Regions from separate parts of the Sporosarcina sp. SG10008 genome, predicted to be linked through region 3. Evidence: riboswitches for the same ligand, from Rfam matches in the RefSeq annotation. Region 3 holds a riboswitch; each other region holds the start of a gene.
What was found. Region 3 has a riboswitch for S-adenosylmethionine ahead of ACGLYD_RS03910 (methionine ABC transporter ATP-binding protein). Riboswitches for the same ligand answer to the same signal wherever they lie in the genome.
Positions count from the first base shown of each region.

Region 1: linked by a shared signal. The riboswitch ahead of cysC (adenylyl-sulfate kinase) and the one ahead of ACGLYD_RS03910 (methionine ABC transporter ATP-binding protein) in region 3 are both predicted to bind S-adenosylmethionine.
Region 2: linked by a shared signal. The riboswitch ahead of ACGLYD_RS01920 (methionine ABC transporter ATP-binding protein) and the one ahead of ACGLYD_RS03910 (methionine ABC transporter ATP-binding protein) in region 3 are both predicted to bind S-adenosylmethionine.

Region 1 is NZ_CP172607.1:1,561,921-1,564,193, reverse strand. It holds gene ACGLYD_RS07440 (phosphoadenylyl-sulfate reductase) at 1-45, opposite strand, end outside; gene cysC (adenylyl-sulfate kinase) at 306-905, opposite strand; SAM riboswitch class I at 1,129-1,229, opposite strand; gene ACGLYD_RS07430 (DMT family transporter) at 1,396-2,273, opposite strand, start outside.
Region 2 is NZ_CP172607.1:375,708-377,980, reverse strand. It holds gene ACGLYD_RS01925 (methionine ABC transporter permease) at 1-262, opposite strand, end outside; gene ACGLYD_RS01920 (methionine ABC transporter ATP-binding protein) at 255-1,280, opposite strand; SAM riboswitch class I at 1,505-1,610, opposite strand; gene ACGLYD_RS01915 (thioredoxin family protein) at 1,665-1,964, opposite strand; gene ACGLYD_RS01910 (toprim domain-containing protein) at 1,979-2,273, opposite strand, start outside.
Region 3 is NZ_CP172607.1:777,124-779,396, forward strand. It holds gene ACGLYD_RS03905 (pyridoxal phosphate-dependent aminotransferase) at 1-675, opposite strand, end outside; SAM riboswitch class I at 1,177-1,287, shown strand; gene ACGLYD_RS03910 (methionine ABC transporter ATP-binding protein) at 1,393-2,273, shown strand, end outside.

The DNA of each region.
Region 1 (2,273 bases), 780 kb from region 3:
AACTTCACTAGTCTCAGCCCAAGATTTGTACGTCAACTTCGCCATACTAATCCCCCCTCTAAACTCAATAACTCTATTACATTATCTTTTTTTAAAAAAGGCGACTTTAATCTACTATTGATTAAAGTCGCCTCTAATTTTTTAGTCAGCGAATTGTTCGTATGTTCACGATTGTCCATTAGCTTCTTGATTTCCAGTCGGCATGTGATTAGCGTTTATACTAACTTTATTAATCCTATGTGTCAAGTAGGTTTAAATACATTCTATTCCTAAAACCCCAATATGTTACGCATTTAGTAATTTTTTTAGATATAGTTATTTTCTTTTAAATAAGAAACGATGGCTTTGACAGACTCTACAATATTTAATTGATTGGTATCAATGATTATTTCCGGGTTAACAGGTTCTTCATAAGGAGCATCAATTCCTGTAAAACCTTTAATTTCACCCAATCTTGCTTTCTTATAAAGCCCCTTCGGATCCCGTTCTTCACAAGTTTCTAAACTTGCCTTAACGTATATTTCGATAAACTCATCGGATTTGACAATTTCTCGCACCTGATCTCGATCTTCCTGATAAGGCGATATGAATGCTGTCAATGTGAATAAGCCAGCGTCGACCATTAGTTTTGAAACTTCACCGATTCTGCGAATATTTTCCGTCCGATCATTTGGACTAAACCCTAGATTCTTATTTAAACCGTGCCGGACATTATCTCCATCCAGTCGATAAGTATGAATGCCTTTCGCGTGTAACTTTGTTTCTAGCGCTACTGAAACTGTTGATTTCCCTGACCCTGATAGCCCAGTGAACCAAAGAATAGCACTCTTATGGCCCTTTAGTTCTTGACGTTTTTTTTTTGTTACCTCTGATTCATGCCAAACGATATTTGTAGACTCTGTCATTGTTTGCCCCCCTAAATCATTTGTTTCAGTTTAATTTTTATATACAAAAAAGACACCTTTTTCCGATTCAAATAATCGATTAGAAAGTTGCCTTTAGTTGTCTAATTAGCATGTATGAAATTGTTAAAATGATAAATGACTTACAACCTTTACAGTAAAGAAATAAAAAAACCACTTCTAAATAGAGCAAGAAGAGGTTAATAGAATCGAACACATATTACTCCTCTTATCTGCTAAACTTTCGTTTACTGGAATTGGCACAGTACTAAACAGTCTGTTGCCGAGGTTTCATCGGGCCAGTCCCTCAACCTCTCTAGATAAGATATAAACTATTAAGTTGAGACCAATACTACATTATCGAAAATTCAAAGTCAATGACTTATCAGAATTTATTTTCAATCATATCAGTTTAGTTGGAATTAAAGGCGATCTTCTTGCACATATAATAGGCACTTTAAACTACTTTTCAGTGCGCTAGGAAACATGTTAGTTAACTCTCACTTAACCTTTCGTTGTTCTCATCGGTTTTCTCTATTTCCTTTTCATAATTATTTTTCCAATTAACAAGAAAGATTCCTGCAAATATTAGTAATCCACCAAAAAGGATAGACCAGGTTAGTCTTTCATGGAGTAAAAACCATCCTGTGAGTACACCGAAGAATGGCGCTAAAAAAAGGAATGCACTAGTTCGTTCTTGATTACCTCTTTGGAGAAGATAAAACCAAATAGAAAACTGAATAATTGAGGCTGCAATGGTAAGCCATAACAAAATCAGGATAGATTGAGTAGTCATTTTAAAGAAAGTCTCTTCCAGTAGTAAGCTTCCCAGAAAGAGAATTAATCCACCAAAAAGCATTTGATAGGCTGTCATTACATACGTATCAAATTTGAAACCATGTATTTTTATCAATAGCGTAGCAATCGCCCATGAAACAGCCGACAAAAGCCCTAATATGGTACCGACTTTAAAGTCAAGATGTGAACCTAACGTGAGAAAAACCCCGATAAAACCTAACAGTACACCTATCCATTGCTGAATATGGTAACGCGATTTTAAAAAAAGCGTCCCAAAAACGACAACGAGTAAAGGATTCATAAACGTTAGGATAGACGTCTCTCCAGAAGTGATTGTACGCAGTGCCATAAATATACAGCCCATCACAAAAGCTGTTTGGAAAAGTCCAATTAGAACAATCCACACCCAGTCGATTGCTTTTACTGGATGTGGCTTGTTTAAGATTTTAACGATAGTTGCCATAATAATCCCTGCAAGCGTAAAACGCAGAGCGACTAATAGGAGTGGAGATGAATAGGCTAACCCTAACTTCCCTATTGTAAAAGAAGAACCCATTAGTCCAGTCGTCAAAA
Region 2 (2,273 bases), 400 kb from region 3:
GAAGAAATTTCGTAAACGGAATAAGTAAAATGATTAATATGATAAACGGAATGGATCTAAAAATATTGACGAATGCTCCTGATATAATATTGACCAACTTATTCGACCAAAGTTGACCGGGACTAGATAGGAAGAGTAAAATTCCAAGTCCTAACCCAATAACTAAAGTGAACAATGTAGAAACCGCAGTCATATAGAGTGTTTCCACTGTTGCTTCCCACATTTTAGTCCAGTCGACATTCGGAAAAAGGTTTTCAATCATTACCGATCACCTCCGTCTGAACATCATTTTCATTGAGGTATTGAATTGCTTCCTCAATGATTGAGGAATCTCCAAGCAGCTGAAGTATCAGTGTGCCGTATGCCCCGCCATGTGTATGGGATATGTTTCCCTGCACGATATTCACATCGACAGTGAATTTCCGAATAAGACTTGCGAGCACAGGTTGTTCTGTCCGCTCCCCTACAAATACAAGCTTGATAAGCGTGCCGGCAGGAAATTCTTCCTTAATATGCGCCATTGCCTGCTTCGCCTCCACGGGTTCCGTCACTTGAGAGACAAACCGCTTTGTGATCGGTTCCTTCGGTGATTGGAACACATCCAGGACATCTCCCAACTCAACAACTTTCCCTGCCTCCATAACTGCAACTCTGTGGCAAATTTTCCGGATAACGTGCATTTCATGTGTGATAAGCACAATTGTCAGTCCAAGTCGTTCATTAATTCCTGTTAGAAGGTCTAGTATTGAATCCGTTGTTTCTGGATCAAGGGCTGAAGTCGCTTCGTCACAAAGAAGGACTTCAGGGTCGTTTGCAAGCGCACGAGCAATCCCTACGCGCTGTTTCTGACCTCCAGACAATTCGGATGGATATGCATTTTCACGACCAGCCAAACCAACTAATTCAATCAGTTCCGCCACTTTCTTATCACGCTCGGCTTTTCGTACACCCGCGATTTCAAGAGGGAAAGCGATATTCTCCTTCACTGTTCTAGACCACAGTAAGTTAAAGTGTTGGAAAATCATACTCACTTTTTGTCGTGCTTCCCTTAGCTCTTTCCCTTTAATTGCTGATATTTCTAGACTTCCTATTTTAACGCTACCTGACGTTGGCATTTCAAGACCGTTCAGTAGTCGAATCAACGTACTTTTTCCTGCCCCACTATAGCCGATGACTCCAAAAATCTCACCGTCAGTAATTTCAAGCGATACATTTTCGACTGCTGAAATACTGCCTGGCCCTTCACCGTATCGTTTATTTATATCCGTTAAATAAATCATTTTTTTCACCTCAGAAAAATTGTTTTGTTACTAATTTTGTCTAGCTTCAGGCGCCACCCCCTCGGGTCACAAGGCAGTTCGCTGTGGTGGCTTAGGTACGCCCCCTTCGCAATCTGACTTGTGCCTGTCGGGGCTGAGCGGCGCCTTCCGCTTTTCAATACAAAAAAGCCTTCCTGCAGACGGGCAGAAAGGCTTGACGTTATCGAAAATAAACGTTGTCCAATCTCTCATCTTTCAAAGCGTATGCTTTGTGTGACTTGGCACCATTTCACTTACGTGACGGTTGCCGGGCTTCGCAGGGCACTATCCCTCCACCTCTCTTAATAAGAGTGACCTATTCAATTGAATGTTAAGACGAAGTATATCAAAGTTCCATATCTATTGTCAATCTATTTCTTCAAGTAGATACGGTACTGATTGAAATGCATAAATTTTATGGGTTAAAACGCCATCCTTTTGTATAAGAAGGCAAGGAACGCTTTCGATTTCATAGTCAATTGCAATATTTTGTACGTAATTCAAATCTGCTTTCCCGATTGGTATTCCCGGTCTCATGACGGTAATAACTCCCATCATTTTAGATGCGACTGCACAAGTTCCACACATTGGTGTATATAAATAAAACGCTGCCACTGAAGACTCTTTCAAAGCCATCTCCCATTGTTCGCGTGTCCAAGTTTCCATTAATTCTACATCCTTTAAATTAGAAATTCCGGTCTGATTTTAAAATCCGCACCTTGTAGTATTGTAGCCAACACTTTGTATGGGGTCGTCTCCACTTCCCGATAAACCTTTTCTGTGTACAAATGGATTGCTGCCGGGAACTCTCTTTTGAATAAAACACGGGTCTTTTCTCCATCTTCATCCGCATCAACGAAGACAAATAGTTCATGTTCTTCGTAAGGTGCAAGCAATTCTTCAAGCCGATAAGGACTTACTGTGCCGTTCGTACAAATAATTTCGACAGGCTCAACAAGTATTCGTGCCAAACGT
Region 3 (2,273 bases):
ACCTTCTGCTTGCAGGAAACTGACAGGTTTCGCACCGTCAAAACCGATTCCACCATAGGCAAAGTCATGCAAAATTGCAATATCATTGTCTTTTGCCAAAGCAATCGTTTCTTCGAAAAATGGAAGTGTGGCTGTTGCGCTTGTTGGGTTATTTGGATAGTTCAAATACATTAATTTTGCTTGCTTCTTTTGTTCATCGGAAAGAGCAGAGTAATCAGGTAAAAAATCGTTTTCTGCAAGTAATGGCATTAAATCGTATTTAATATTGGCTAAGCTTACACTCGATAAATAATCGGGATATCCCGGATCCGGCAATAAAAGTAATTCATCTTCGTTCATAATCGCGAGGGGTAACTCGACCAATCCAGGTTTTGTTCCAAATAGAATCGCTACCTCTGTTTTAGGATCAATATGAACATCGTATTCTCGTTTATAAAAGTCAGCAACAGCCTGTTTTAATTCGGCAGTCCCTCTGAAAGGGGAGTATCCATGTGTTGTTGGATCTTCGACTGCTTCTTGGAGTGCTTTTATAATATGTGGAGGTGTCGGTTGATCGGGATTTCCACGCCCCAAGTTAATAACGTCGCGTCCTTCAGAAAGTGCTTCTTGTACGTTTCGAACAAGTGATGCGAAAAAGTGCGGTGGTAGGTTCTTGAGTCGATTTGATAGTGCCATGTAATAACCTCTCTTCTATGTAATCCAATCTTTAGTGTAAAAGAGTAAGATAGTATAAGTTTTTCACTTGGAGCAGTGTCTAGACTCCAGCGCTTGTCGGGTCTACCAAGGCGCTTGCGCTTTTCTTATTGTCTAGCTCCAGGCGCCAGCCGCTCTGAGGCCCAAAGGATGTGGGTCACCTAGCCATTGCCGCAGGACGCGGCGTACTTAGGCTAGGTTCCTTGAAAGCAATCCAGCTATGTGGCAAAGAGCGCCACGTCGTGCCTGCAAGGATGCAGGTATGCAGTCGTTGCGACAGGACGTCGCGCTCTTAGACTGCCTTCCCCTGGATTGACTTATGCCTGTCGCGTCTAGACGGCGCCTTCCGCTTTTCTTATTGTCAGTATACATGGAATGAAATGAAAATGATAATAAATTGTTATATATCAGAACATATTATGTTGACAATCTTATTGGAACATACTAATATGAAACTTATCAATCAAAATAATTACATAATGGTACTTATCAAGAGAGACTGAGGGATAGGCCCGATGACGTCCAGCAACCCCTTGCGTAATGTAAGGAAGGTGCTAACTCCTACAGAGTGAATTTCATTCTGAAAGATGAGCTGAAACCTTTTTATTTTCGGTGCTTCTTTCATATATGAGAGAAGCATTTTTATATGGTCAGACATCTGAGATTTCGTACTTCTATTTATAGAAAGAGGAGAATTGCATGATTCAAATTCAAAACGTATCAAAAGTATACAAAACAAAAGAGAGAATCGTGACTGGTGTTGATAATGTCTCACTCGACATTAACACAGGAGAAATTTTCGGAATCGTAGGTTACTCAGGTGCAGGGAAGAGTTCTCTTATCCGTTGTCTAAATTTGTTGGAAAAACCAACGAGCGGAACGATCTTAGTAGATGGATTAAATTTGATGAAGTTACGGGGGAATAATCTCCGTCAGGCACGTCTGAAAATAGGAATGATTTTTCAACACTTTTATTTAATCAGCCAAAAGACAGTATATGAAAATATAGCATTTGCTTTACGGGCAGCCAAAACGCCTGCCAATAAAATAAACGCTCGGGTAACGGACTTACTAGAAATGGTTGGCCTCTCTGATAAACGGGATGTTTATCCTGCGCAGCTGAGTGGTGGCCAGAAGCAGCGGGTAGGTATTGCCCGAGCACTAGCGAATAATCCTTCAGTGTTACTGTGTGATGAAGCAACATCTGCATTAGATCCAAATACGACGCTATCTATTTTAAGGCTGTTGAAGAAAATAAATAAAGAATTACAGATTACAATCGTTCTAATAACACACGAGATGAATGTCGTGAAAGAAATTTGTGATCGCATGGCAATTATGCAAGATGGAAAAGTGATTGAAGAAGGACAAGTATATGATATATTTTCAGATCCTCAAGAAGAATTAACGAAAGAATTTATTAGTAGTGTTGTGTCATTTGATGTGCCGTCAATGATTTTGAGCAAGTGCACGGGCAAACTGGTCAAAGTCATGTTTAAAGGTGATGTCGCAGGCGATGGAATTATCTCAGATACTGTGCAGCAATTTACTATACAAGGTAATTTCCTACACGGCTCCAT